4 regions of the Lysinibacillus sp. NPDC086135 genome follow, and region 4 is predicted to be linked to each of the others. Evidence: riboswitches for the same ligand, from Rfam matches in the RefSeq annotation. Region 4 holds a riboswitch; each other region holds the start of a gene.
The links. A riboswitch is a leader RNA that binds a small molecule or an ion and turns the genes downstream of it on or off. The one in region 4 is predicted to bind cobalamin.

Region 1: linked by a shared signal. The riboswitch ahead of ACIPKN_RS13490 ((2Fe-2S) ferredoxin domain-containing protein) and the one ahead of ACIPKN_RS21460 (ATP:cob(I)alamin adenosyltransferase) in region 4 are both predicted to bind cobalamin.
Region 2: linked by a shared signal. The riboswitch ahead of ACIPKN_RS24345 (FecCD family ABC transporter permease) and the one ahead of ACIPKN_RS21460 (ATP:cob(I)alamin adenosyltransferase) in region 4 are both predicted to bind cobalamin.
Region 3: linked by a shared signal. The riboswitch ahead of metE (5-methyltetrahydropteroyltriglutamate--homocysteine S-methyltransferase) and the one ahead of ACIPKN_RS21460 (ATP:cob(I)alamin adenosyltransferase) in region 4 are both predicted to bind cobalamin.

What each region holds. Positions count from the first base shown of each region.
Region 1 covers NZ_JBIVCA010000009.1:146,757-154,597, reverse strand. Annotated here, with positions in the region: gene ACIPKN_RS13510 (precorrin-8X methylmutase) at 1-559, opposite strand, end outside; gene cobK (precorrin-6A reductase) at 572-1,333, opposite strand; gene ACIPKN_RS13500 (sirohydrochlorin chelatase) at 1,330-2,232, opposite strand; gene cobJ (precorrin-3B C(17)-methyltransferase) at 2,247-3,917, opposite strand; gene ACIPKN_RS13490 ((2Fe-2S) ferredoxin domain-containing protein) at 3,922-4,293, opposite strand; cobalamin riboswitch at 4,431-4,612, opposite strand; cobalamin riboswitch at 5,027-5,211, shown strand; gene ACIPKN_RS13485 (hypothetical protein) at 5,339-5,626, shown strand; gene ACIPKN_RS13480 (energy-coupling factor ABC transporter permease) at 5,601-6,347, shown strand; gene ACIPKN_RS13475 (energy-coupling factor ABC transporter substrate-binding protein) at 6,349-6,621, shown strand; gene cbiQ (cobalt ECF transporter T component CbiQ) at 6,625-7,395, shown strand; gene ACIPKN_RS13465 (energy-coupling factor ABC transporter ATP-binding protein) at 7,395-7,841, shown strand, end outside.
Region 2 covers NZ_JBIVCA010000027.1:19,851-27,691, forward strand. Annotated here, with positions in the region: gene ACIPKN_RS24335 (DNA topoisomerase III) at 1-1,362, opposite strand, end outside; gene ACIPKN_RS24340 (DNA topoisomerase) at 1,524-1,808, shown strand; cobalamin riboswitch at 2,257-2,440, shown strand; gene ACIPKN_RS24345 (FecCD family ABC transporter permease) at 2,630-3,619, shown strand; gene ACIPKN_RS24350 (ABC transporter ATP-binding protein) at 3,620-4,393, shown strand; gene ACIPKN_RS24355 (ABC transporter substrate-binding protein) at 4,452-5,450, shown strand; gene ACIPKN_RS24360 (precorrin-3B methylase) at 5,498-6,193, shown strand; gene ACIPKN_RS24365 (nucleotidyltransferase) at 6,966-7,808, shown strand.
Region 3 covers NZ_JBIVCA010000006.1:87,349-95,189, forward strand. Annotated here, with positions in the region: gene metE (5-methyltetrahydropteroyltriglutamate--homocysteine S-methyltransferase) at 1-2,148, opposite strand, end outside; cobalamin riboswitch at 2,468-2,647, opposite strand; gene ACIPKN_RS10235 (TetR/AcrR family transcriptional regulator) at 2,834-3,406, shown strand; gene ACIPKN_RS10240 (DUF5367 domain-containing protein) at 3,423-3,821, shown strand; gene ACIPKN_RS10245 (VOC family protein) at 3,881-4,243, shown strand; gene ACIPKN_RS10250 (C40 family peptidase) at 5,024-5,959, shown strand; gene ACIPKN_RS10255 (UDP-N-acetylmuramoyl-tripeptide--D-alanyl-D-alanine ligase) at 6,058-7,443, opposite strand; gene ACIPKN_RS10260 (UDP-N-acetylmuramoyl-tripeptide--D-alanyl-D-alanine ligase) at 7,576-7,841, opposite strand, start outside.
Region 4 covers NZ_JBIVCA010000020.1:21,019-28,859, forward strand. Annotated here, with positions in the region: gene ACIPKN_RS21445 (MATE family efflux transporter) at 1-216, opposite strand, end outside; gene ACIPKN_RS21450 (tyrosine-protein phosphatase) at 471-1,238, opposite strand; gene ACIPKN_RS21455 (ABC transporter substrate-binding protein) at 1,709-2,677, opposite strand; gene ACIPKN_RS21460 (ATP:cob(I)alamin adenosyltransferase) at 2,674-3,222, opposite strand; cobalamin riboswitch at 3,422-3,625, opposite strand; gene ACIPKN_RS21465 (hypothetical protein) at 3,816-4,364, opposite strand; gene ACIPKN_RS21470 (hypothetical protein) at 4,581-4,790, shown strand; gene ACIPKN_RS21475 (C40 family peptidase) at 4,902-6,095, opposite strand; gene ACIPKN_RS21480 (ABC1 kinase family protein) at 6,563-7,841, opposite strand, start outside.

The sequences.
Region 1 (7,841 bases), on a different contig from region 4:
TACCTTCTAGTTTTAATAACTCTTCCTTCGATTCAGCGGCTGATACGAAGCCAACTGGCATACCGATAATTAAATCTGGTTTCGCTATGCCTTCTTTAATTAAACGAATTAATTCAAGCAATGCTGTCGGTGCATTCCCAATTGCATAAATGCCACCTTCGTGTAATCTAGTAGCCTTTTGCATAGAGATAATCGCACGTGTTGTGTTTTGTTTTTTTGCTTCAACTGAAACATCTTCATCTGCAATATAGCAGTGTAAATCGCCACCATGTTTTTGGAAGCGTTTTTTCCCTGAACCACTTTCAATCATTTGCACATCTGCAATGACATGGCGACCAGCAAGGATTGATTTAATACCGGCCTCAAGTGCTCCCGGTGTAATAATTACGCTACGCCCTAATTCAAAGTCTGCAGAAGCATGAATGATGCGACGTACAACTTTCCACTCATCCTCTGAGAAATTATGCTCGCCCATTTCCTCTGCAATAATAGAGAAACTGTAATCATAAATTTTATCTGGGTCTACTGTTAATGGTTTGAAATCTGTTTTAAAGTCCATTTGGATTGCCTCCTAAAGTGTGTTTTGTACAGCTTGACGTACATCTTCAAATGTAGAATATTGCTGTCCGTATTTTATATTTGGTCTGGCAATTAAAATCGTTTCGATGCCACATGCAAGGGCAGCCTCTAGCTTTTCATCCACCGAGCCAACCTTGCCGCTTTCTTTCGTAATCATCAACGTCACATCATATTGACGAAAAAGTGCTTCATTTAATTCCTTTGAAAAAGGGCCCTGTATGGCAACAATATCTCTTTGTGCCACACCAAGTGCTTCGCATTTTTCCATATTATCGAGTCGAGGAAGCATACGCGCAATTACTCTTGTATTTTCTAAACCATGTAATACCTTTGTAAAGGTTGCTAGTGTTTTACTGCCCGTCGTTAGCATAATGACACCACGTTTTTCTGCTGCTAAATGGGCAGCCTCGTCGTAATCTTTCACAATCGTAATTAGTGGATCTGCATAATGCTCATGAGCACGTTCATAGCGAATATACGGAACATTTGCTTGCTCAGCTGCCACCATAGCATTTTTTGAAGCTTCTTCAGCAAATGGATGAGAGGCATCTACAACTAAACGGTACCCTCGCTCTGTAATAATCGTCGCCATTTCATCCGCCGTTAAACGACCGACTAAATAAGGAAGGCCTACTTCTGCAAGGCTAGAAGCAGCTGATTCAGTAACGACCGTTGCTGTCACAGCATAACCCGCTGACTGGATTTCAAGTGCTAGATTTCTAGCATCGCTCGTCCCTGCTAACATGAAAATCATTTCACTGGCTCCTCTTCATGGTGGTGATGATGATCATGGTCGTGGTCGTGATGATCATGGTCGTGGTCATGATGGTGATGATGATGCGCATGTCCATGTACTGCTGCATAAGCACGATAATTTTCTAAATCTTGCATACCTGTTGACGTGCCATTTACAGCTTGCTCAATACGCTCTAATAGTACATTTTGTAAACGCTCATGATAGCCAAAATAGTTAGCAATTTGAATATCACAGTCCGGATATTTTTCGTTAAATTGCTGACACATACCGTTCATACGTTCCATTAGGATACCTGTGAATAAAAAGTACGGTAGCATAATAATTTTTTTAGCACCGAGCTTCACACAGCGCTCAATTCCTTCTTCAACACGCGGATCAGTGACACCCATAAATGCACTTTCCACATACTTAACCGGGAGTTTTTCCCATAACAAGCGTGTAATTTTATAAAAATCACCATTTGCAGCAGGATCACTGCCACCACGTGCAATTAATAAAATGGCAGTATCTTCATGTTCTTCTTCAGCATTAAAACCGATTTCTACTAAACGATCTTCTAAAATAGCAAATATTTCTTCATGGATACCGATTGTTTGCCCATATGTGAACGTTATATTTGGATAATGCTCACGCGCATGTTCGATTTCTGCTGGAATATGTAGTTTTGAATGTCCAGCATGAAGCAGGATGATCGGAATAACATGCACCTCTGTAGCACCCTTCTTCACACAGTTCGTAATACCTTCTTCAATGTTTGGCGAGGCAAACTCTAAAAAACATGTTTCTACTAAAAAACGTTCATCAATGCGAGGTGTCATTTGCTCGATAAACGTGCGTACCTCTTCATTTCCTGCTTCTAAACGGCTCCCGTGGCCGACAAATAAAATTGCTTTCATCTCATTACTCCTCACTAGTCGCCGCATGGAGCGGGCTCTACTTTTATTTTTGAAGACATATCCTGATACGTAAAATGTAGGATCTTTTTCACACGCTTGAAGTATTTAAACAGACGTTCATTTGGATGCGCATTTGCTTTATATTCATCGATAATGTCGGTGATAAGTGGTATGAGGTGTTCAGGCTCTAACCCCTCAACAACAGGCTGTGCAGCATGAGCTGTACGACCAACCGGCTTGGCACCAATAAAAACATCAAATTTACTTTTACGATAAACGATGCCAATATCATCAAATACTGCTCGATAACACGCCATACCGCAGCCATTAAAGCCAATATTTAATGTTTTCGGTAACGCCATACCCCCAAGCTTTTCTTGAATCTCTTCTGCATATGGAATCGAATCGACCTTTTCTCCGTAACAGAAGTCACAAGCCTTTAACGAAAGCACGTCACCAAGTGGTGCAAGTAAAAAGCCAACTTCACGGAGCTTTGCTGTAATTTCTTCAGGGTCAGACGTTGGAATTTTCAAATGAATTTGATGGTCTGGTGTATACTCCATCGTTCCTTCCTCACCAACTACTTCAGCTAAAGTCTTCATTTGTTGAGGCGTAAAGAACTTATTGGCTACCCCAGGACTAACCGCTAATTCAAAAATAGATTCGATTTTTTGTTGAACACGCTTAGGTGATACTTTCACAGCGTTTGTTCCCTTTACCATTGCAAGAGCTGCTGTTGCCATTTCAAGTGACGATTTGTTAGACTTTGGTTGTGGTTTAATGGCTAAACTGGGCTTAATACGATTTGCATTAGGATCTGTCGCAAAATCATTACGCGCTGCTCCTGTTTCTTGATTCATCGCCCATGGTTCATTTTCTTCCTTAAGTCGTTGATGCGGTCGTAACGGTTGTTTTTCTACACCAAGTGTATATTTACGCTGATAACCACGTGGCGTAATCATCTTATTGTCGTAGAAGAATGTTGTTGAATTCCCAATAATAACTGTCGTTAACATGCCGATATCATGTTCAAGCATTTCTGCTAAAGTAGTCATCGTTATTTCCTGGCGGTCACGATATGCGCTTTTCACAAGTCCAACTGGTGTATCTGGCGAACGATATTCCAATAAAATTCGTTGTGCCTCTACAATTTGTCTCGTACGACGTCCACTTTTCGGGTTATAAAGAGCAATAACAAAATCCGCCATTGCTGCCGCTTCTACTCTTTTTGCAATTAAATTCCAAGGTGTTAAGTGGTCACTTAAACTAATGGTACAGGCGTCATGCATAATTGGAGCACCTAGTAAACTTGCACACGAATTAATAGCTGAAATACCTGGAACAATTTCTACCTCGATACCAGTTGCCTCTGTCCAGCCTAGCTCGATTAATACCTCATACACTAATCCTGCCATTCCATAAACCCCGGCATCTCCACTAGAAATGACCGATACGATACTTCCAGCCTCTGCTTGACGTACCGCTTCCTGTGCACGTGAAACTTCCTCCGTCATACCAGTACTAATAATCGACTTTGCACTAACTAAATCCTGAATAAGCTCAACATACGTTTTATAGCCTATAATCATATCACTTTGTTGTAGTGCCTCCACAGCACGAGTCGTAATATGTTTAAAGTCTCCAGGACCAAAGCCAACTACGAAAATCTTACCTTTTTGTGCCATTTTGTTACCCCTCTTTCACCTTTTCAATGCCTTTAATGGCTGTTGTTTGTGCTGTACGCTGTAACGAACCTTCCTGCAATGTAAAGACATGCTCATTATGTAACGACTCATGATTTAAATCTTGTACGAGTGCTCTCGCATGCTCCGTTGTTGGCACACGGTACCAATTTCCCTGAGGATATGCAATGACAACACAAGCATCTTTACATCTGCCATTACAGCGAGTTCTCGTCGTATGTATTTCCTTATCAAGCGCCAGCAACTGTATTTCATCACGGATCGCCTGTGTAATGTCCTCCCCATCTTTTTTCATACAGCTACTACCATTACAAATAAAAAGATGTGTTTTCATCCCCTCTAAATTCCAAGTTGTCATAGTCGTTCTCCCCTCATTTGCTTTTAGGAAAAAAAAACCTTTACTCTAGACGAAGAGTAAAGGTTTTGTAGAAGCCAAATAAAAACGAATATATACGGGTACTCGCTTTCGCTTCAACTTCTCCCTCCGAAAAGTTTGCATGTATCATCCCATAAGCAGGTTTCCTGACTTAAGCTTCCTTTTACTTTCGCGCCTTCCCAAGTTTTCACTAGTGGCATCCGCGATTTCATCAGCTATTACAGTAGCGGGGGCTGTATCGGACTTTCACCGATTTCCCTATTATCTTGAATATTCAAGCACTTATGGACGTTTTATATGAATTTTTAATATATCAAGTATGCCTCGGCATAATTGCATGACAGCCGCCGGAGGCTTTAACTTCTTTCAGCAGGTACAGGTGTTTTGACACCCGCTGAAAAGAACTTAAATCAGCATTCATCTTACCATCTATAGAGGTAGGAGACTTCTGTAGCTAACGCTTCACTTTCGCTACAAAAGACATTTGCTGAAAGAATTTTAATGTAATTGAAAACTGTTTCTATCATAGCTTATTTTTTAAAAATTTCAATATTACTTTCTTAATTTGTGACAATTTTTTTAAAATTCTATAGAAAAACGCGACATTTCTTTTTGATTTATCTAAATTTTCGACGTAGACTATTAATTTAAAATTTTTCTATAAAAATCATAGCATATATATGGAAATTCATGTTACACTTTGTCGTGAAATCTCACAACTTCATCTTTTTTCGGTGCGAATTGTTCAGCATTTCGCTTAAAAGGGAAGCCGGTTCAAGTCCGGCGCGGTCCCGCCACTGTACTAGGAAGTTTTATAGAGAATGTCACTGTCCAAAGGATGGGAAGGCCTATAAAACGTTGAACTAAAGCCAGGAGACCTGCCGAAAAATATGTGATCGTTTCAACCTACGAGGATGGGTGTGCGGCTTAGCAGATTAGAATTTTATTTGCTTTTTTAGCATGCACTTTTCCACTATCGGAGAAGTGCTTTTTTTCATTCAGAAGAGACTCCATCTCAAGGTAGTAGATGAGTACAGATATGGTTCCAACCGGGCCAAAACACCTACTGAATGAAAAAAAGCTTCCGGCGGATGTCACGGACTTTGAAAGGAATGAATTGTGCTTGCACAATTCAAAATCCGGACGCATTGTTTATCTGCGCGAAAGCGAAGCGGCAGCTACAAATGTTTTCTGTAGCGAAAGCGAAGCGGCAGCTACAATTACGCCAAGGCGAAATTTTATCGATCGCATACTAATTCGAAAAATTTTAAAGCTAGGAGGAGAGATTCTTGAAATTTTCAGGTTGGAAGCTTAGTTATTTCTTATTGGCATTTTTATTCGTGCCAAATCGTGCATTTGCGATGCATATTATGGAGGGTTTTTTGCCAATTGAATGGGCGATTTTTTGGTGGGTCGTATCGATTCCATTTATTATTTTAGGATTACGTTCTATTCGTAAAACCATTGAAGAAAATCCTGAAACAAAAATGATATTAGGGCTATCGGGTGCCTTTGCCTTTGTACTATCTGCCTTAAAAATCCCTTCTGTAACAGGGAGTTGTTCGCATCCAACTGGAGTTGGACTTGGGACAGTTCTTTTTGGACCATTAGCGATGAGTGTTATCGGGACAATCGTATTATTATTCCAATCTTTACTGTTAGCACACGGTGGGCTTACAACATTAGGGGCAAATACCTTTTCCATGGCAATTATGGGCCCTATTATCGCTTACTATGTATTTAAGGGCTCACAAAAACTGGGATTATCATTTTCAGTAGCCGTCTTTTTAGCAGCAATGCTTGGTGATTTAGGTACATATGTTGTCACATCTGTACAATTAGCTCTTGCCTTCCCTTCTGAGGTCGGTGGCTTTATGGCTTCATTCACAAAATTTGCTGGTATTTTTGCGTTAACACAAATTCCTCTTGCTGTTAGTGAAGGAATTTTAACAGTGATCGTTATGAATTTTCTGAAAAAATACAATGTGAGTGAATTAAAAGCTCTACGTGTTTTCTCAACAAAGGAGGCTCACTAACATGAAAAAGAACTTACTGCTCTTAGCCATTGTTGTGTTCCTAGCAATTATCCCCCTATTTATTCAAAAAGGTGCAGAATTCGAGGGGGCTGATGGCGAAGCGGAAGCAGCAATTAGTGAAATTGATGCAAACTACGAGCCATGGTTTGAAAGCTTATGGGAGCCACCAAGTGGTGAAATTGAAAGCTTATTATTCGCACTACAAGCTGCTATTGGCGCTGGATTTATCGGCTATTTCATTGGCTTAATGCGTGGCAAACATAAAGAGGGTTAAGCGATGTTACTCATTGATAAGTATGCTTATTTGAATAAATTAGCGTCTGTTCATCCGTTAGAAAAAACGACGTTATCCCTTGGACTACTTATATTGTCGCTTATCATGAGAGATGAACGAATGTCACTCATTACATTTATTGTGATGAGTGCTTTTATCATTTTAGGCGCAAAAATCCCTGCTAAATATTATGCTAAATTACTATTGCTACCTGGATTTTTTTTACTATCAAGTTTAGTGTCAATTTTAATTTCTATAGCGCCAACAACTAGCACGTTACCAACGTATATTTGGTCATTTTCATTTAATAGTTGGACGATTTTTATCGGCAGAGCGAGCCTCGTGACAGCGCAACAGCTTTTTTTCATCGTCCTTGGCAGCATTAGCTGTTTGTATTTTTTAATTCTCACAACATCAGTCCAATCTATTTGTTACGTGCTAAGACAATGGCGACTTCCAACTCTATTTGTAGAGCTAGTAGAGCTAACGTATCGTTTTATTTTTATCTTTTTAGATAGTATGCAAAAAATTCATCTTGCCCAGCAGGCTCGTCTAGGATACAGCTCCCCTATGCAGTGGCTCCGTTCGGTATCAATGTTAATTGCAGCTTTATTTGTCGAGATGTTCCAACGAAGTCGTGAGCTAAACAATGCGATGGAAGCGCGTGGTGGCGAAACTGTTTATTGGCAAGACGATGTTACCTATAACGCGAAAAATTGGGTAGGTATTGCTACTATTTTTATACTCCTCATCATTTATGGAGGGTTTTTCTGATGACAGATTTATACTTTGATTTAACACATTTATCCTACGCTTATGCAGATGGAACTTATGCCCTAACAGATATTACACTTCAAATTCCAAAGGGGAAAAAAATCGCTTTACTCGGTCATAATGGAGCTGGAAAATCAACGTTATTTCAGCATTTAAATGGTATTTTGAAGCCTACCGCTGGAAGTATATCCTTTTGTGGCAATGACCTGAACTATAGTAGAAAAGCATTAAAAAAATTGCGCCAACAGGTTGGTATTGTTTTTCAGGATGCCGACAATCAGCTTTTTTCTGGCACAGTTAAGCAAGATATTGCATTTGGTCCTTTGAATCTTGGCTGGACAACTGAAAAAATTGAAGAGAAAATTGCGTGGGCTGTCGCTCAAACCGAAGTCGAAGCATTGCTAGATAAACCGATCCATTTTTTAAGTGTTGGACAGAAAAAACGT
Region 2 (7,841 bases), on a different contig from region 4:
AGGTGAGTTATCTTTAGAATGATAAATAACCTTACGCCAACCTTCTTCCATTAGCACTTTACCCTTAGAGATGAATTCTGCACGTTTATCAACAAGTGAATGAATCGTTGTGTAAGAAAATATGGCATTGTTGTAATGTGCTGCAATGACTTGTCTTGCAATTAAATCATAAATTTTTTCTTCTTCTGTACTTAGCTTTGCTACGTCTGGTATTTGCTCGGTAACAATAATTGCATGGTGATCGGTTACTTTTTTTTCATTCACATATCTTTTATTATTCATAATTGAACTTGTCGGTGGCGGAAGAAGACTTTTGTATTTATCAATTTTACTTAAATGCTCTAGTATCTTTGGTAGTGTTTTTGCTTCTTCATTCGTTAAAAATTGTGAATCAGATCTTGGATAGGAAACAACGCCCTTTAAATAAAGTCTTTGCAAAATATCCAGCGTATTTTGTGGTGAGAATTTATAAGCTTTGTTTGCTGTAGCTTGTAATGCAGATAAGTTGAATAACAATGGAGGAGCATATTCCTTTGTTTCTCTTTTAATACTATTAATTTCTACTTTTTTATTGATACAGAAATTAGCAATAGCATTAGCTTGTCGTTCTTCTTGAACTCTTGAATTGTTATCTTTATGCCATTTCGCTTTTAACAATTTTCCATCAAAATTAAACTCTGTTTCCACTTCCCAAAATGGTTCTGATTTAAAATTCGCAATTTCATGCTCCCTCTTTACTATTAGTGCAAGTGTAGGTGTTTGTACACGACCAATTGAAAATACATCTTTCACGCCATTTCTTTTGAGGAGTACCGTGTATAATCTAGATGTATTAATGCCAATTAGCCAGTCTGCACATGAACGACTTAGTGCTTCAAAATAAATGTCGCGTGTCTTCTCTTCTGGTAGTAAATTTTCAAACCCATTTTTTACAGCGTTTTCTGTTAAAGATGATATCCAGAGACGTTTCATCGGTTTATTAACACCGCATACTCTTAAAATGGTACGGATAATCAATTCACCTTCACGTCCAGCATCACCACCAATAATGATTTCTTGAATGTCTGGTCTTTTTACTAAACTTTTAATCACATTAAATTGTTTATACTTTGACTTAGTCACTTTATATTCAAATCGATCTGGAATAATAGGTAAAGTTTCTAATGTCCATTTTTTCCATGTAGGATTATATTCTTCAGGGGCTTTCAGTTCACATAGATGTCCAATCGCCCATGTGATAAGTGCTCCACCTGGAAAGTATGTGTTTGGCTTAACTTCAAAAAAACCAGGTTTTTTTGTAAAAGAAAAGGGGGCAGCTAATTTTGCAGCCTGGTCTGGTTTTTCTGCAATTACTATTTTCATATGCTCTTCTCCTATTAATAATAATTACAACTTTATGTTTAATAATTATAAATGAATTTTAAGTATAACGGTTATATTAATAATTGTGTCCTATCTTTTATTAGGAAATCCAATTATGTTGACTAATAATCTAGGCTTTTAGACATTTTAATTCAGTCAAAATAACAAACCATGTAACAACACCGCCTAAAGAAAAAACATTATTACGAGTAATGGAGACGTGTGGTAAAGGGATTGTAAATGAAGATAGTAATGAAATCATGGAGGCTATTTTAAGCGGTTATAGCATTGGTACCCCGGCTACTCGGGCAGAGACGATAAAGAAACTTATTACAGTCGGCTATATAGCTATGGAAAATAAAAATTTAGTGTGTACGGAGCTTGGTAAAAACTTGGTAGAAACTTTTCTTGTAAAAGATTTATTTGATATAGCGTTAACTAGTTGATTAGAAAAAACATTATCGGAAATTGAAAAGAGAAAGTTTACGAAGGAACAGTTCCTACATTTAGTTGTTAATTTTCTGTCAATGCCGTTGAAACGATTAAAAATAGTGAAGATGTAACACTCAGTAAAGTAAATATGTGCCAACTAACTTTTTTTAACATATTTATAAAAAGATAACCAATATATTTTATTTTGTTAAATTAAGATTGTCCTCACTGATATTAAATATAGAGAAGAAAGAGATTACTAATAGTGTACTGTGAGGAATTTGTATAGTAAGTAAGATAAATCAACTATCTAAATTTATTTATTTTTCTAATAATAATTAATGTTCAATGCTGCTATTTTACGGCTATTAAACGCTCGTTAATTAATATTTTTACTTTAATGTAATATATAATATAATTGCTATCTGGAAAATATTCTGATATTGTTCCTCTTATAACTTAATAAAATATTATTTTGTTGGTGCGAATGACTTGTTCGTTTGCTTAAAAGGGAAATCGGTGCAAATCCGATGCTGTCCCGCAACTGTAATGGAGAGTCTATACAATATGTCACTGTAGCGAGCTATGGGAAGGCGTATAGATAATGAACCTAAGCCAGGAGACCTGCCAATAAAAGCAACAAACTTACATAGAACCACGAGGATGGTTGTAGTGACTGGGAATCGACGCCTTTTATTTAACTATGACATCCTCTTGTAGATAAGGGGATTTTTTTATGCCCTTTGCTTTAAGAGAGGAGAGCGTTTTGAAGAATCCAACAACAAGAAAAATCAACCTACTTTTAGTCGTATTAACTGGTGTCGTTCTAATATCCATGACATCAGCGATAATGGTAGGCTCTGTGTCTATTACACCTAGTATTGTATGGCGCATTATTTTATCGCACATCCCGTTCAATCCACTTGGCATTACATTGGATTGGAGCCGTTCACAGGAAATCATCATATGGCAAATTCGTACTCCCCGCGTAGTACTTGCCATAATAGTCGGAGCGGGTCTTGCCATTTCGGGTGCTGCTATTCAAGCTTTAGTGCGCAATTCAATCGCGGACCCCTATATTTTGGGGGTATCTTCCGGTGCATCTGTCGGGGCTACATCTGTTATTTTACTTGGCACATTTTCATTTTTAGGTATGTATGCGCTATCATTTGCTGCTTTTATAGGTGCGACAATTGCAGTACTGATTGTGTTTTTCTTAGCACGAGTTGGGGGGCGAATTTCAGTTGTTCGATTATTATTAGCCGGAATTGCCGTGTCACTAGTTTTGTCAGCAATGACGAATTTTATGCTCATGATGACGAAGGAAGAGGGGGGCATAAAGGCAGTGATATATTGGATGATGGGAAGTTTGGCTGGAGCGAAATGGGTGAATATAATGATTCCGTTCGTAGTTTTAACGATCGTCTACATAATTTTACGTCTACATTCACGCCATTTGAATTTACTTTTACTTGGCGAAGAATCTGCTGTTACGCTGGGGGTTAATTTAGAGAAATTTCGATTGCTACTAATTTTAGTAATTTCCCTATTAACAGGTGTCCTTGTTGCTGTAAGTGGTGCAATTGGCTTTATTGGCCTGATTATTCCACATATCGTACGCATGATTGTCGGCTCAAATTATAAGTTTGTACTGCCAGTCAGTGCATTAATTGGTGCGATATTTTTAATATGGGCTGATGCAGTTGCGCGCATTGTGATTGCACCTGAGGAAATGCCGATTGGAATTATTACGGCTTTATGCGGATGCCCATTCTTTATATGGATGTTGCGGAGGCAAATGTATTCTTTCGGGGAGGAGAATTAAATGGTATACGTTGCAAAAAACGTTACTTTTGCCGTGCAGCAGGTGAAAATATTAAACAATGTTTCTGTACATATTCAAGAACGCGAGTTTGTGGGCATAATTGGCCCTAATGGCAGTGGGAAATCGACCCTATTAAAAAATATGTACCGTATGCTACAACCTCAAGAGGGAGAAGTATTTTTATTTAATGAAAATATTTACAAGCAATCTTCAAAGGTGATAGCAAAGCAACTAGCCGTCGTAGGGCAGGAAACACCAGTGCTATTTGAGTTCACTGTTAAGGATCTTGTGGCAATGGGACGTACACCGCATAAAAGGCTTATGGAAGTAGATACAAAAGAAGACCTAGCTATTGTTGAGGAATCGATGCAGCAAGCAGGGGTACTGCATTTAAGTGAACGTACTTTTAGTTCCTTATCTGGTGGTGAGAAAAAACGGGTCGTTGTTGCAAGGGCATTGGCGCAACAGGCTAAGGTCATGGTATTAGATGAGCCAACGAATCATTTAGATATTCAACATCAACTCCAGCTCATGGATTTAATACGGGGCTTGCCGATCACGGTCATTGCAGCCTTACATGATTTAAATATAGCAGCAACTTATTGCGATAAAATTTATGTTTTAAAGGACGGAGAAATTGCGGCATATGGAACTCCGGTTGATGTATTAACACCCTCATTGCTACAAAAGGTGTTTGGTGTACATGCGGAAGTTAGTGTACATCCTGTCACGAAAAAGCCGCATATTTATTATATATCTGAGCAATTTTTATAGTTAGTTAAGGGTTTTACATTTCTTTCTATATAGTATTTAGAAAAAAGGAGAAGTAGACATGAAGACATTAAAAAGCGTATGGCTTGTTCTTGCAATCGCAATGCTAAGTATGTTAACAGCTTGTGTTAACGAGGAAAAACAGGAGTCATCATCGCAAAGCGAACAAGTAGAACCAGCAAAAGCAGGAGCAACGGAAGTAACGATTGACAATAACGATACGACACAAGTCTATTCGGAAGCACCAAAAAAGGCAATTAGCTTAAATCAGCATGTGACAGAGATTATGCTAGCGTTAGGCTTAGAGGATTCAATGGTCGGAACAGCGTATTTAGATGATGCAATTTATCCACCGTTACAAGCAGCATATGAAAAAGTTCCAGTATTAGCTGAGCAATACCCAACAAAGGAACAAGTGATTGATGCAGGAGCAGATTTTTTATATGCAGGCTGGAAAAGCGGGTTTAGTGAGAAGGGTGTCGGAACATCAGAAGAACTAGAAGCACTTGGCATCCACACTTATTTACATACATCTTCAAGCATTAAAAATCCTAAGTTAGAGGATATTTTCGGGGATATCCGCAATATTTCTAAGATATTCCATGTGGAAGACCGTGGAGAAAAATTAATTGAGCAAATGACAAAAGATGTAGAGGACATTCGTACGAAGCTTCCGCAAGAGGAGGGTAATTTACGTATTCTTGTATTTGATAGTGGTGAGAAAGATGTTTTCACTGCTGCACAAAACTTCATGAATGAACTTGTGACAGTAGCAGGTGGAAAAAATATATTCGGCGATGTTGAGTCTGGCTGGACAACCGTTTCAAAAGAAGATGTAGTTGAGCGCAACCCTGAAGTTATCGTTGTAATTGACTATGGTTCAACTACTGCTGAAGAAAAAATTAATTTCCTAAAAAATGATCCGGCACTAAAAGAAACGGAAGCGGTAGTAAACGGACGTTTCGTTATTTTACCACTATCAGCAGCGTCTGAAGGTGTTCGTGCGGCTGAAGCAATTCGAATTTTGGCACAAGGATTTTATCCAGAAAGCTTTCAATAAAGAAGAGGAGCTAGCCATGTGCTAGCTTTTTTCATAGGAGGGTAAAAATGACTATAAATGCTTTTAGCCATAATATTCCTGAAAAAACATTTGCTAAGTTAAACAGAGAGGGTGAATTTACGCGTCTTGCTGTGAGTCCTGGCATTATCAACAAACATTATACACCAGCACAATTTCAAACAATCGCAGAGGTAGTCGGAGTGAGTGGTGCTATTAAATATTCTGCGTCCTACAGTATACTACTATCTGTACCGACAATAGAATTTACGGCGGCCAAAAGGAAGTTGGAAAAGGTGGGCTTATATATTGCAAAGCAAGGTCAGATTGTAGCTATGAAGGCTTGTGATTTTTGTGATGGCGATAAAATGGAGGCAGCACAGATTACAGAGGAGCTGTATCAGCAGCTTGAAGGCTTGGAAGTACCAAGCAGGATTCGCATTAATATGAATGGCTGTGCATCAGCTTGCTATAATGCCGTTTATGATGATATTGGGCTTGTATATCAGAAAGATAGTTTCGATGTGTATTTAGGGGCAGTTCCAATGGGGAAAAATGCACAGGCAGGGGAGCTATTTGTGAAAAAAGTGCCTGTACAGCATATTGAAAGTCTTTTACAGGAAATAATTAGGGTCTATAAAGAACTTGCTCGCCAAACAGAACCCTTTTATAAATTTTACAAGAGAACAAAAGATGCAGACTATTGGCAAACGATAAAAAATCACCCAGGTAATCAACTACTATGAAAATAGTTCCGCGGATTCTAGTAGGATATGATGAGCTACATACAAACAATTCGTAAGTTGATTGAGAATGGCTAGCCGACGGAACGGTATTGGGGAATGATTAAAAAATGGTCTAAATTCGGTGTTCAATTTAAATGGTTCATCACCAAAAGTGGTGGATGACTTTTGTTAAAACTTCTACTATGTAAATAGTTGATTGGAGTGGAGACTGGGCGACTCCTCGGGGGTCAGCGATAGAGGAACGAAGGCTAAAAGCATCACATCCTGTGATAACGCCTTCGTGACCAACATCGTGTTGGCCCGAGACCCTGCAGCGCAGCGGATGTTTTCTGTGCGAAAGCGTAGCGACAGCAACACCAAAAGCGGCACATCGGACGCCCCCAGGAAGCTTTGCTCTGTGCGAAAGCGAAGCGGCAGCAACAAAGCGCCCAGTCGGAACGGAAATCAACCACATGTTTTGCTGATGATCCAATTAAATGTGAAAAATTCAAATAAAGAGTATTTTAGCTAGAAGACGGAGTTTACTAATAATAAGGATAAAAATTACGAATTAAACAATATGAAGGTTATTTTAGCCCAATGTGTACTTCTAAAATGAAAGTAGGATAGCGTGTTCGATAGAGAACGTGCTATCCTATTTTTATGCGAAATAGATATTAAAGAAAATGACTATGTAAAGTCATTATTGATCGTTAGAAGATAAAACCCATAGCGAGAGGCGTAGCATAGTAGGTAGACGAAGTGACTATAAATTAATAAAAGGAGATATGTGATGACTACTATTAAAGAAATTGGAAGCTTATGTATTACTGATAGCGATGGCCACATTATTAACCATTCAGACTGGGATAAAATCAACCCAATTTTTCATCCTGTGATCTACGATGTGGTTAATACGTATTCCACTCACCTTCAAGATGACTTACATAGTGTATACATAAGAGGATCCATTCCAAAAGGGATAGGTATTGAAGGCGTAGCTGACTTAGACACAATAGCGGTTACAAAGCAAAACCCTAATAAACCACAGTTAAAGCGGTTAAAAGAAGTAGAACAAGAATTAAATCAAAAACATACTTGTGTAGATGGTATTGAACTAAGTTTATACTGTGTAGAAGATATTTTAAATGCGTCATCTTTTTCAATCATTAGTTTCATACTCAAAACCCATGGAATATGTGTGTTTGGAGAAGACTTGATACCCCAATTACCAAGATATAGAGCTGACGAAGCTTTAGCAAATGACCACCTTATTCATTTACAAGGTCAAATTAAAAATGCCTGTAATGATCTTCAAGATAATTCTGATATGGAGGATATGAAAGATTGTTGCAAGTGGATTATGAAAATTTTAGTAAGAGCAGGACTTGCGCTTGTCATTACTAAAGCAAACACATATACAAGGGATTTATATCCTGCTTATAAATTGTTTTCGGAATATTTCCCTGAAAAGGAAAACGACATGAAAAAAGCGCTAGAATATGCCATAACACCCATAATAGATGCAAACCTATTGTTATCGTTTTTAAATGACTTTGGAACGTGGATGATTAGTGAAGCTGATAAATGGTTACAATTCTATAATCCCAATAGAGAATTAAACATGAAAATATAATCTAATGAATAACTTACGAAGTTCGAATTCACG
Region 3 (7,841 bases), on a different contig from region 4:
GCTATCCTGCATTATGCTTAGCATTTCCTTTTCACTCGGTACACGTGGACTATGAATATCATAAACACCTAGTCCAATTCCTTTTTCATACGGATTGACTTGCAGAGAAGAAATTAACTCGCCATGGCTACGTGACGTTTCGATGGAAATAACATCAGCGTCCAATGCACTAATTGGCTCGATAAAATCATTAAATTCGCAATAGCACATATGTGTATGGATTTGTGTTTCATCCTTCACGCTAGAGGTAGCAAGTTTAAAAGCATTTACTGTCCACTCTAAGTACGTTCCCCAATTTTCTTTACGAAGCGGCAAGCCTTCTCGTAATGCTGGTTCATCAACCTGAATAATTGAAATGCCTGCAGCTTCTAGTGCCTCCACCTCTTCTCGGAGTGCCAAAGCAATCTGATATGTTACATCCTTTCGGGAAATATCATCCCGTACAAAGGACCAATTTAAAATTGTCACAGGACCCGTAAGCATACCTTTTATATAGCGTTTCGTTTGGCTTTGAGCATAGGCTGTTTCTTTGACTGTCATCGGTGCTTCCCATGCAACGTCACCGTAAATAATTGGTGGCTTCACACAGCGGGAACCGTATGAAACAACCCATGCTTTCTCCGTAAATGCAAAACCTGTTAGTTTTTCCCCGAAATATTCAACCATATCTGTGCGCTCAAATTCACCGTGCACAAGAACGTCGATATCTAATTCCTCTTGAATAGTAATCCAACGCTTTGTCTCATGTTCTACAAATACTGCATAATCCTCATTGGAAATTTGTTTCTTGCGCCATGCACTTCGTGTTCGTTTGACTTCATCCGATTGCGGAAAGCTCCCAATTGTTGTCGTTGGGAACAGTGGTAATTGCAATGCTTGCTGTTGAATCTTTTGCCGTGCTTTAAAATCACTATGGCGTTCAAAATCTTGTTTCGACACTGTTCGAACCGCTTTTTGAACATCTTTATTTTGGCGAATCGGATGATTTTTCAACGCTTCAATCGCCTTCATACTTTCCGATAGTTTGTAATTTGAGGGACTGTCTTGGCCCTGTAAATATTTTGTTACTTCCATGATTTCAACTAATTTTTCATCCGCAAAGGCGAGGGCATTTTTAAGAACTGATTCAAGCTTAGTTTCAAGTGTGGTCGTAATTGGAACATGCTGTAAGTTACATGAAGATTGAATCCATAGTTCTTTTGCGCCACTTAGCTGTTCAATGGCTTTAATAGTTGAGCTAACTTCTGCTAGATTGGAACGCCAAATATCTCTTCCATTAATAATACCAACAGCCAATATTTTATCTTTTGGGAAGCCAAATTGACGTAATGACTCCATATTTTTGCCGTAGCCATGCACAAAGTCTAACCCAATCCCACGAACAGGAAGTTTTACAATTGACTCATATGCTGATAATGATTCGAAATAAGTTTGTAGCATAATTTTAGCTTCGGGTACTGATGCAGCTAATTGTGTATAAATTTCTTGAACAAGTTTAACTTCCGCTTCATCTAATGTTGTGGCAAGAAGTGGTTCTTCTAATTGAATCCACTGTGCACCTGCATCCACGAGCTCCTTTAGGACCTGCGTATAAAGTGGTAGTAATGCTAAAATGAATGTAATCTGCGATAGTTTGTCATAGCCTTTCGTTAATTTACAAAATGTATAAGGGCCAATCAATGTAGGCTTTGCAGTAATACCAAACGCTTCCTTAGCCTCTAAAAAATCTGCCAATATTTTATTTTCTGTTAATTGCAAAGCTTGTCCATCGTATTCTGGCACGATATAATGATAATTTGTATTAAACCATTTCGTCATCTCACTAGCCAGGGCTTTTTTACTACCACGAGCTACCCTATAGTATGTTTGTAAATCAACTTTGTCTCCCTGCCAATCAAAGCGCTTTGGAACTAAGCCAAACATCATTGCCGTATCTAACATTCTGTCATAAAGTGTGAAATCTCCAACAGTTATCAGGTCTACTCCGAGTTGAAGCTGCTTGTTAATTCGGGCTAGACGAATATCCTTTAAGTTCTGCAAAAATTCACCCTCTGAAAGCTCATTTTTCCAAAAAGCCTCTAAAGCCTTTTTCCATTCACGATCTTCTCCGATATACGGATAACCAACTATAGTACTTGTATAAATCATGTTCATCTCTCCGATCCATTAAGTATGCCTCGGCATTATTGAGTCCGGAATCGGCCCTATGTGCTTAGGCCAGTATGAGGGCCGACACGATGTCGGTCATTTCGGTCTTCTTTCCGATTCCGTGACATCGGCCAGAGGCTTTAACTTCTAATAAGAAGTAAAAAAAAAAGCCACTCTCCTTTTTTGGAAAATGGCTGTTATCGCAAATTAAAAATAGCTATGAAAAAACAATACGAAATTCTTACAAGATATCGCATGATTCTATGTCGCACAGGGACGATACGGTCACATCTCACCACCTATTTCCACGTAGGTATTTGGTGTGTACTAGAAATTGGCAGGTCTCCTGGCTTCTCATCAACACACCTCACAGCCTTCCCAGTTTCCCCAGTGGCAATTGTGATTTGCTCCGATATACAGTTGCGGGACAGCGTCGGATTTGCACCGACTTCCCTTTTAAGCCAAACTTTCATTTGGCACCAACTCTTACACATTATTTAATTATGCTTTACTATAACACATATTTTTCAGAAAAGTAGATTTATTTTCACGTTTGTTCAATCCAACTCTATCATATTGGGAGCCCTATACATCTAATTACTAAAATACACTTGTAAATAGAGGTATTTTTTGTTATTTTTGAGTTAGTTATCCAACTAACTAATAACAATGGAGGTGTCAATGAATGGCAAAGCCTACTGGTATTGAAAAATCAGATTTATTAATGGCTGCCAAGCAAAGTTTAGTAGAAAAAGGGATTGAAAAATTCACCTTAAAGGCTGTTGCTGAGCAAGCTGGTGTGACACAAGGAACTATTTATTATCATTTCAAATCAAAAGAGCAAATCATTCTCGAAATAGTTCAGGACATCTGTGAAAATTCTTGGCATGAGATTTTGACGACCGATCAAGAAATGATTCAATCTGCACTTCTTTCTGCAAAAAGTCGATATGAAGATGATGCCTTTTATCATAAATTATTTTTCACCTTAATCGTCTTTGGCTTTACGAACCCGACTATTAGACAGCAAATTGGACAAATTTTAGCGGCCGAAAATGAACATTTGCGTAATATTTTAAACAAATTATGGGATACATCACCAATTGATGGCGTGTCGATGGAAACTTGGAGCATTTTTTTCAACGCGCTAATTGATGGCTTGGCCATACAAGTGATGATGCGGGACGATTTCGATATAGATGTATTTTATCAGCAATTCGAAAAAATCCTTGAGACATTACATCGTCTAGGAAAATAATTAGAGGAGGAACACTATGCGATTCTTTTTATGCTGGGGTTTTGGGATTTGGTTTGTAGCAAGTGCCGTGTTTCGATTTATAGGGCATTACTTTTTTACCCTTAAAGAACCTCCCCTCATGATAGCTACTTACATTTTAGCTTTTCCAATCGTTTGGCTAGCGACAATACCTATTTATTCTATAAAAAAAATAAAAGGTACAGAGCGATTACTGGCTGCTATCTGCATTGCATTACCTGGAATGCTTATCGATGCAGTCGTTTTATTAGTCTTCGACGATATTTTTCCGAATTTATCGGTTGTCTTAGATCGATTTTTCGCCTCATGGCTATTATGGGCTTATTCCCTAATTCTCCTTACTGGTTTTACAAAGGCCACATTCGTGAGAAAAAAAACTATTCCTTCGTCAAATTAAAGGATTTGGCATTATTATCCTAGAAGTAAGTATCGATTAGAATTAAAGGAGGAGAAAAAATGGTTATAGGCTTACATCACGTTCAAATAACAATTCCAAAAGGTGAAGAAGAAAAAGGGAAACATTTTTACTGTCAAGTATTAGGACTAAATGAACTTGAAAAGCCTGATTCGTTGAAAGGACGAGGTGGATTTTGGTTACAGGTCGGCAATAGGGAGGTACATGTAGGGACAGAGGATGGCTTTGATAGATTAACGACAAAAGCTCATATTGCCTATCAAGTTGAAAATATAGAACATTGGAAGAAGGTATTAGCCGAACATCATATAGAAATTTTCGATTCAGTTCCTATTCCTCATTTTGATCGCTTTGAATTTAGAGATCCATTCGGTAATAGAGTAGAGATGATTCAGGAAATTTAAGGAAAACAGTTGAATAGAAGGCATGCTGTAAAAAAATATTTAGTGAAATAAAGTATGAATCTTTAGCAAAGCAACGACGTTTTAACAAAATGTCATCCGACTTCTGAATTTTATCGACATCCGCCTTCTAAAGAGCAAAAAAGATCTACACACAAAGCTGTGCGTAAAATTGTAGGCATAATGAGAGGTACTAGGGGCGTTCGATGATCCATCTCGCTTGCGCTCCAGTGTCTCATTTGTGATGCTGATCCCCAACGCTCACTTTCCTCTCTAATTAACCATTTCACAAAGCCTGTATCTGACATCTCATCTCACACTATTTTATAGTGATAGCAACAACTTATCTTTAGTTCAAAAGCGTAGCGTGGAACAAATCAAGCCGTGGGAAACAGTTCAACGCTCACTCCTAGTAGCTAGAACGAAACTCCTCCTTATGGAACCGTTATTTCTCGCTAGATCCCAAAGATGAAATAGTCTAACTATACCATGGTAAATGTATAGGAGCGATTGTCGTTTAATCTTTCAATGCCTAGAAAAACTTGTACTTCCTGCCCCTTTGATTTTTCGTTTTCCACAAACACTTCACCCAACTGAAACATTTGTAATAAAACTGTAAATTAAGGCGATGAAGCCTTTTATATCAGGTGTTTACAGCGAATCCCCATCCAGCGTGGTAACAATTTCCTCAAAGAAGCCCTACTTTTTCATGCTACGATTAATTCCAGTGACAAACCAAATTGGGATTAATCCTAACAATAGCTTCAGGAGGAAATTAACAACATGAATAAACGATTTTTAACAACAACATTAGCATTGACGATAGGTTTTAGCACAGTGGGGATGGTACAGCCAACTGTTCAACCTATAGAAGTTGAGGCTGCAACAACAACAAATGCCCTTAATAACTCACAAGCAGTTAATGCGAAAGCAGATCAACTAATTCAAACTGGAAAAAGCTTAATTGGTAAGGCGACATACAGCAATTCTGTATACAAGGCTACATATCCTTATAAATTTTCTTGTGCTTCATTTATTATGTACATTTTCGAGAAAAATGGTGTTGACCTTGCAACTTATAATGAAGATTATATGTTACAGCAAGGAACGTCTGTTAACAGAAATCAATTACAAAAAGGTGATTTACTATTCTTTAAGAGTAAAAAAACTGGGACAGACCCTGACCACGTTGGTATGTATATCGGAAACAACAAAATGATTCACATGGCTGATTCTAAGCAAAATATTGTTATTTCTGATTTAAATAGTAAACCATATTATACAGATAATTATGTAGGGGCCCGTAGAGTATTACCTACATTACTTTCAGCTAATCCTGCAACGAAAGGCGATAAGATTGTTGAAAACGCCTTTAATTATAAAAATAAAGTAACTATGAGTTCTACAAATAATGAAGCAAGTCTTCGCTTTACAGCGCCAGGATATGTAGATTTCGTCTATCGTAAGAGTGGAGTTAAACTTGGTACAACCAATTTAAAGGAACTAATGAATGTTGGAACAACGGTTTCACGTACCAATTTAAAAAAGGGTGATTTAGTGTTCTTTAATAGTGTTAAAGGCTCTAAAAGCCCTTCACTAGTAGCTATCTATGCCGGAGATCAACGTATTATCATTCCAAGTTCAAGTGGTATTACTACAAGAGTACTAATGGTTGACTATTATAAAGAGCATTATATTACAGCAAAACGTGTTTTTTAAGAAAGTTTACTAGAATCATTTCAAATGGTTGAATTTGAAATGCTCAACAGAATTAATGTTTAAAAAAGAAGCTTTCCTTAAGGAAGCTTCTTTTTCTATTATTTATTTTTTAACTGATTCGCAAATTCTATCATAGATTTGCTAGACATTGGACCTTTAATAAGGACAATGGTTTCACTATCTAGCTTATGCTTTAGTACATCTAAAACGCCTGTAACATCTTTAAACATATGAACATCTGCCTTGGTGCCTTCCTTCAACGCTTGGTTCGCAATATTTTCTGCTCTATTGCCAATAGTAATAAGCGTATCAATATTTCTTTTCGCGACCATTGTGCCAATCTCTCGATGATATTTTTCTTCGAAATTTCCTAATCTCTTAATGTCACCTAAAATAAGAATTACTTTCTTCCCTTTTCCTATCGTATCCAAAACCTTTAGTGCCGCTTCAACAGAAGTCGGGTTATTTGTCCAAGTATCATCTACTATAGTACATTCACCGATGCCCGTAGAAAATTCTAAGTGTCTTGCCATCGCTTTGAACGTTTTTAATTGCGAAATTGCAACAGCAATGGAAAGTCCCATTTCCTTCACGGCAGCTATAGCCGCTAATGCGTTATATACTTGGTGTTCTCCGTATCCTGGAACAAATAAATTGTATTTGTCATTTGACACTTTTAGTACAAATTTCATGCCGCCTTTAGTGAATTGTATATTCGTAGCTTGATAATCTGCCTTTTCGTTGACGCCAAAGGTAATAATCTTTCCTTTAAATTTACTTAGGGGGATTTTTTTAATGTTTTCATCATCACCATTAATGATTAACGTGCCATCTTTTCTTATTCCTTCTACAATTTCAGCCTTTGCTTTGATATAGCCATTAAGATTATTGCATCCATCTAAATGATGGACACCAATATTCGTAATAATACCAATCGTAGGCTGATAGATCATACATTGGTGTTTAATATTACCGATATTACCCAGCCCTAATTCAAAGATAGCTGCTTTTGTATTCTGATCGATTCCAGTCAAGTACGGTAAGGATTGCCGTGGCTCATTTTTACTGCTGACAGATGCTTGAACATTCCATTCCTTACTAGCTATATGTTTAATCATTTCTTTCGTTGTCGTTTTACCACATGTTCCGGTCAAAGCAACGACTGGTATTTGAAATAAATTTCTGTAATGTCCCATAAATTTCCAATAGGCATGCAAAATACTCTTGACGCGTATAACGGTCGTATTTTTCAGCGCATTTTTCAATTCCTCTGATGTTTTATCAGAAATGACAAGAGATGGTCCCTTTCGATCTATTTCTTGCCAGTTAATTTGATCACTTTTACTAACAAACATAAGTGTATGATTTTGAGTCAGTTCATGTCGGTTATAATAAATTGCATGTTTAACAGACCAGTGTTCAGAACCGCTTAATAATTCTCCTTGTAATAATTTTCTTATATCCCTCACACTTATATGTTGCAAGTTAACTACGCCCCCTTTCTATAAAGTATATTTCTGAATAAATGAGTATCATAGTTTATGCATTTCTAGCAATTGACTATAAATATGCTCATTCTAGTAAATGATGAAAAATAACATTTATTTAGGTGAAATCTATTCGGAAGTTGAAGATTTTTTTATTTTTAAATCATCTGCCAACTTAGAAACTTCTTTACTATACATATCTCCTTTAATGAAAAGAACCGTATTTTCATCTACAATATCTTCTAATAATTTATAGACGCGCGTACTATTTTTAAAAATATACACAGGTGAACTCATTCCTGCCTCAATGGCATGAAGCGCCATAATACTTGCATGTTCCCCTATCGTAATAAGGACGTCGACCCCAATTTCACTAATTAATTCTCCCGCTTGTT
Region 4 (7,841 bases):
ACCAACTACTTCAAGTATTAAAATTGCAATATGAATATACTGATTGGCTGCACCAACCCCTGATACTGCATTATCTGATAAAGCACTGAGCATAAAAGTATCGGCTAGTCCCATTAACATAAATAAAAATACTTCTAAAAATATCGGCCACGTTAAATGGAACAAGCTTAACTTACTTGTCTCTTTTAAATCACTTTCTCTTACTGTATCTGACAATTTCAACTTCTCCTATACGCTTCATAAAGATTTTACGTGCGGTTAATTTTCCCGCTACCAATTTTGTGATGAGAGTTTTGTACCTAACGCTTCGCTTTCGGTACAGTTAAATGACTACTCGTTACAGCGGGATAAAAATATATAGTATCTTATCATAGATTTTTAAGGTGTAAAGAGTTTTTATAATGAAATATTGTAAAGCTAGTATAATACGTAAAAACCCCTCTCACAATTTTATGCGAAAGGGTTTCATATCATATTAAGTAATGATCCTGCAATTGCTTACGTTTTTCTGTTGTTAAACCAAACTCTTGCTCTAAAAAAGTGGTCTTAGAGCCATATCGGTTATCCATTGCATCAAATGCCGCTTGTAAATAGTCCTCACGGGCCGACATTAAAGCATAAAATTGCTGCAATTCTTGATCGCTATAACCTGGCTGAATTTTCTGAGCCATTCGTTCTACTAAGGGACGTAGATGTACATTTGTATCTAAATAGTCCTCCATAATTGTTTCCTCAGGTACATCTAAAGCAAGTAAAATAAGTGCGCTACCAATACCTGTTCGATCCTTTCCGACCGCACAATGATGAACAAGCCCTAAATTTTCAGGATGCTGAATCGTTGCTATTAACTTTTTAAACGAGTCATTATTAAAAGGCATTTGCACATAAAACTCTCGGAACATCTCTAGGCTTACAACCTTATAAAAATCTTTTCCACCAGTGTTTGTAGGCATCTCAAAAGCATGATTTCCCTTTGCTGGTATTTGAAGATACTCGGCATATGGGAATACCGGATTAGGATTATTTTGAGCCTCATGGTCGTCTCGATAATCAAAAATTGTTTTCACACCAAGCGTTTTAAATAGCTCCTTATCTGCATTCGTCATTTTACCAAGTGCTGCTGAACGATAAATCAAACCATTCTTAACGGCACGTCCATCTCTCGACTTATAACCACCCATATCACGAAAATTATAAACTGCTTCAAACGGAACAATCTTCATATCAAACTGTTTCACTCACTGCACCTCTCTCTGTTAGCAAGCATTCTTACTTCTATATTATAAAACAATCCGATATAATACAATTTTCAGACTAGGAAATGTCATACACTACTTCAAAAGCGATGAGGGGATTTAAGCGATGCTTTATTGAATAGGAGAATATGGCCGTATTACCTAATCACTTTTCATCATAGCGGAGCAGTTATCCACCTCACCTGTTCACTTTTTCATCATAATGGAGCAGTTATCCACCTCACCTGTTCACTTTTTCATCATAGTGGAGCAGTTATCCACCTCACCTGTTCACTTTTTCATCATAGCGGAGCAGTTATCCACCTCATCTGTTTACTTTTTCATTATAGTGGAGCAGTTATCCACTTCACCTAATCACTTTTTCATCATAGCGAAGCAGTTATCCACCTTATCCAATCATCAAAAAAGCTGCCCATAAAGGACAGCTTCAAAATACACTTTTTCAATATAAACTATTTAAATAACTCAGGGTATACTGCTTTTGCGATTAATTCAACTGCTTCGCCAATACGCGGACCTGGACGATTTGAAATATCAGTATCTATAGAATAAACCGCTTTATTTTGAATAGCAGTGATTGAATTCCATCCATCACGAGAAAGAATTTCTGCCGCTGGGTCTTTCACATAGTTTACTGTTGTTAAAATGACATCTGGATTTTTCGCAATAATATCTTCCTCAGATACCTTTACCCAGCTTTTAAGGTCAGCAAAAACGTTGTTAACATTTGCAGCATTTAAAATTTCTTGTTGGAATGTACCAGAACCAGCTGTATAGATGTCTGGCTTTGGACTAATTTCTAAATAGATATTTTTTGGTTCTTTCACATCTTTAACTTTCGCTTGGACATCTGCAATTTTACCTTTAATATCTTCATTTAACTTGTCGCCTTTATCTTTGATGCCCATAACCGTTGCGACTTGTTCGATATCCCCGTAAACATCATCAAATGATTTAGCTGATTGAATGGCAAACACTTTAATACCCGCATCCTCAAGGCCTTTTAATGCATTTAAATTTTCTTCATCTTTGCCTCCAGTTGTATAGGCAATAACGACATCTGGCTTTAGAGCTAAAATACGCTCGCTATTGAATGTTGTAGAAGTAGAAACACGCTCAATTTTTTGCGCTTCTTCTGGATACGTATCATACTCAGTTGCACCTACGATTTTATCGCCAACGCCTAGCGCAAATAAAATCTCTGTATTACTCGGTTGTAATGAAACAATAGTTTTAGGTACTGCATCAAACTCTACTTCTACACCACGGTCATCCTTAACTTTATAGCTAGTAGTTTTCTCAACTTGTTGATCTTCCTTAGAAACAGTTTCTTTTTTTGTATCCTCTTTCGTGCCGCAGCCAACTAATACGAGGGCCAGCATCAACAGAGAAAGCCATTGTAGCTTAAACATTTTCTTCATTTCATTGATTCTCCTTTTTTCTTTTTCATCGGGTATGACTTACTAATAAACGGTATTTCAGCAATACCAGCATGCTGATTCATATAGACAGCCATTACAAAAAAGACATTGGCTAGCAATCCTAAATAATCAAAGAGAATAGCAGGTACTTCCCGTTCTTCAGATACTTTGTGCAAAACACGATATGATTTTTTCGCCTCACTACGGCATACATGTAATGCAGTAGCGGCCTCTGTCCCTTGAGGTAATACAAAGTTTTGTATTTCATCCTGAACATGACTAACATAGAAATCATAGCGATCACTTAGCCAAGTCAAATCATCTTCGGTTACCGCCAATTTACCTCGTACTGACCCATTTACATGGTAAGCCATTGGTAAAATGGCTAGTAAATCATCTGATACTACCTCCACTGTTTCCTTTTTTACCGCCGCCAAAGCGACGCCAATATGTGTTGTAAGGCTATCTGTTCGAATTTCAAAATCTACCGTTGATGCCTTTTCACGCATAAATGGATAACAAGAATAACGTGCATCTTTTTTCAAATCTAAGTCCCCGCTTTCCTTCGTGAAAAATTCTACTTTATTCACACCTTCTTAGGATTTCTTCCGGTGAAAGATAAGTGTACATAAAAAAACGTTGTTCCCATTCCTAAGGAAACAACGAAAATAACATAAATAGTGTCATATAGACACAACATAGCCTATGTAATTGCCGCATATTCTCCTAGCTTCCGAAGAGTTATCATACGTTCAAACAAAGGTCGGTCTCCTGGCTTGTACAGTTCACTACATTCAATCATGTCGTGCGTCATAAACCTTCCCATCAGATCATTCGACAGTGGTATATCTTTATGATTCCTGTACTTACAGTTGCGGAAACAGCTTCGGTTTTTCACCGAATTCCCGATTATGCTATAGTTCAGCACCCTTATTCTGCAAGAATTATTCACTTGTTAAGCAGTTTATCATAGATTAATAGGAAAAAATAGATGTGGAATTAGAATAAACAAATACGATGGGTAAAGATCATGCAGGTATCACCATATGCACGTGCAGGTATTATATTTCATAGATCGATATTATAAAAGCTATCTCTCAACGAAAGCATTTGCGTAAAAACAGCTATTTTACATCTTTTAACGGATGGCATTCTTATATTTCTTTTTGCATTTACCATCTTCTTCTTCTTCAATCAATCGCTGTGCAATCTCTAGTAGTTTCGGGTCTTTCGTTTCATCGAATAGCTTTTTAAAAGATACAATAATATCATAGCGTATCGATGTCGGGTGCTTTTCGTCTAAGCATATTTGAAATCTTTTAGCCAAATATGACACGACTAAATCTCTTTGTACCTGCCCTGCTAAACCTATTTTCCAAATCGCCTGCAAAGTATGCCTAGCAGTTTCTATTTTTTCATCATACGTTACTGCCCAAATCTTTAAGAAGTCCTCTAATACTCTTTCTTCAGGATCACTTTTTGCTGCCAATGCGCATAAAAATTGTGCAGCACTTGCACGTACATGTCCATTTCTATATGTAAGAGCTTGAACAAGTTGTTCCCAAACTGAATATGTCCAATCAACTGGTTCCTGCATAATTTTCATTAATTCTTCGTATGATTTGTATTGAATATCAAGGTCACGCTCTGTTAAATTACTAAAAAGTTGCAAAATCTCTTTTTCCATGATTCATCCCTACCTTTATGAACGCAAAAATGACAAACTTGTAAGTATTGTAATAATTTCTATCATTCGTTACTTTATTACTACGAAACTAAAGTCACAAACAGTTTAACTATATTTCAAAATTATCAGAAATGAGTATCAATATGCAAGAAAACAATTCTTTCGGCTATAAAGACACATTTTACATGTTAGCTTTATAATTGGAATTAGCCTTCTATGAATCCAGCGAAATACGCTATAACGATGACAATCATTATATGGATAATTGATGCTATACCTTACATCGGCTCTATTTTCATTTTAGTAACAGGTAATATTGTAGTAAATATATCTACTTATGTAAATTTATTCATCTTAGATGCTATTTTACTCATTATTCATCGAGTAGTCGAGCCTAAATTAATGGATCTATATCTGGCTGTATGATTTTTACTCGGAGGGCCTTAAATACCGTCAAATAAAAAAAAGGTCATCTTTGTAATTTTTTTTACAAGGATGACCTTTTCGCTATTTAAATCGTCTATATAATAGTAGGGCTTATTGAATACGACCGAAGCCTACTAAATATTGATTCCACCAATCAAGTGATTCAATGACAACACCTTTATTTTGAGCATCAATCATCGTGTTATTTCCTAAGTAAATACCTACATGCGCTATGCCTGAACCATAGCTGAAGAATACTAGGTCACCTACACGTGCTTCACTTGCTGAAATACGTTGTGTTGCTAAATATTGTTGTGATGCTGTACGTGGTAAAGATACGCCTGCTTGTTTGTAAGACCATTGTACAAGACCTGAACAGTCAAATCCTGTTGATGGGTTGCTGCCGCCCCAAACATAGCTACGGCCTAAGAATTGCTTTGCAGTTGAAATTGCATCACCTGAAGATGCAGTACCTGAACCAGAACCAACAACGACTTTTTGTGGTGATTTTTCATTGTTCGCTTTACCACTATTGTTAGCATTGCTAGTATTACTGTTACTAGTATTATCGTTAACGTTGTTATTTGTTGCTTGTACTACTGGAGTAGCTGCTTGAAGTGCACGTAAACGAGCTGCTTCTTCCTCTGCTGCTTTACGTTCTGCTTCTAAACGTTCTTCTTCTTGTTTCGTTGCAATTTGTGCCTTTAACGCAAGAGATTTCGCTTCATTTTCAGCTTTTTTCACTTCCATTTCGCTTTCCTTTTGTTGAAGCTCTTGGAATTGCTTTTGAAGCTCTTTTTGTTTTTCATCTAATGTTGCTTTTTGTTTCTCTAAGTTAGCCTTATCCGCTTCTTGTTGATCTACTAAATCTTGGTCAGCATCCATTAATGTTTTTACCGCTACGACACGGTCCATTAAATCTGCAAAGCTTTTTGCTTCAAGAACAGCATTTAAATAAACGCCCACAGTATTATCTTGAGCTTGGTATGCAGCCATACGATCATTTAAAATCGCTGAACGTTGCTCAATACGTTTTTTAGTATCTACAATATCTGCATCCACTTCTTTAATATCTGCTTGTACTTTGTTAAATACTTTTACTTTTTCATCGATCTCTTTTTGTAGTTTAGTTAATTCTTCTTGTAGCTTTTTAACCTCTGTATCTATTTTAGCTTTCTTATCAATCATTTGTTGAGATGTTTCTTCCGCGTGCACTACGGTTGGTTGAACTGTATTAAATAATAAGCCGCCAGCTAGTGCTAATGCTAGCACCATCGACTTACGCCATTTATTGCGCTTACCCACGTTATTCTTTCCCTTCACTAGTCAATTTCGCTCTTAGTATTTTAATGTAATCACTGGAACGATTGTTTTATTTCTCTTATATTTTATTAGCCTTTTAAAGTTTAGCATTATTAGCATAACTTTTATACTATTTCACGGCTTTTTAATCGTTTAGTAAAACTCGCAACATTCTTGTAATATTCATGTAAATTCTATTAAATTCTACAAAACTACGTTTTATTCTACATAACAACGTTTTTAACTACTTTACCATTAGACCCAATTTCTGTTTTGTAATGTTTTTGTAATATTTCACGAGAACATTTATCCATTATGGCTCGACATAATTGCATCCGGAATCTGCTGAAAGAAGTTAAAATAAAAAAGGTAAGGGAGCATTTCCCCTACCTCATCTTGTCGCAAAAGAATAGATATAAATAATGTGTTTCAATAAACAAAGATTGATTTCCACTCCAAGCTGGTGCTTCCTATTGCCTCATAGAACGTAGCGCTTGGATAGAAAGGCGTACCAAAAGAATGGCACATAAAAACAATCCCAAGTATGCAGCTGTATTTAAGTAAACAGCGTACGCTTCACGAATAAATTGCGAGATTGCTAAAAGTGCTACAGAAATAATCCCAAAGGTAATACCTACGAGAAGTAAGACTAAACGGGAAAACAAATTTGTAATAAAACGAGCATTATCCTCATCCGAAAAAACATCGTGATGTAACGTAATTTTTCCGCTCTCCACCCGTTGAATGAGCTGATTAACTCGTCTTGGCATTTTGTGCAATGCCGGAATAAGCATTGCTAATTCTTCTTGTAAACGTTCCTTCGTTGCCATCGGTTCTTTAAATGGCTTAAGGAAGGATGCTCGCATATATGCAGATGAAAAATCTTTCGCTTCCGTGAAAATATCAAAATTCGGGTCAATTACCCGTAATGTCCCTTCCAATGTTACTAATGAACGCAGCGCTAAACCTACTGCTGGATAGAAAGTAAGACCGAAATCACGAACAACCGTAAATAACGCATGTATTAATTCTTCTGTCGGAATTCGATCCACGTAAGAAATTTTCAAGAGAATTTGATCAATTGCTTGCTCTATTTTTGCACGATCTGCATGATCTGCATTTTCAACCAATAACGTTATGCCGTCAAATAAAGTATTTGAATCACTTAGATGAATCCCCATTAAAATTAGCTTTAAGCCTTCTTGTTGTGTAGCTCCCAAACGACCAACAGCCCCAAAATCAAGAAGGATCGGTGTGCCATCCGTCTCATCAATCTGAATATTTCCCGGATGTGGATCCGCATGAAATATACCCGAAACAAGCATCTGTTCAATGAAAGAACATAAAACAGTCCGCGCAAACTGTCTACGATCATTTTCTAATCGATTAAATTCAGCCGCAGCATTTGCAACGCTTTTTCCCCGTACATATTCCATGACGATAATATTTTCATTACAATATTCTGTATAGATTTTAGGAATTTTCACCTTATAATCGCTTTTTGTAAGAGCATTCGTCACCTGCAATGTATTACGAGCTTCAATATCTAAATGAATTTCCTCACGTAACCCATCGCCAAATCCTTTAGCTAGCTCTCGAAACCCAAGCGACTCAGCCCATGTAGATTTGTTTGAAAGCCAATTGGCAAATTCCTCTAAAATATCGAGATCGTCTCGCATGATTCCCTTCACTTCTGGACGTAGTAGCTTCACCACGACTTCATCAAAATTTTTCAATCGTGCCTTATGT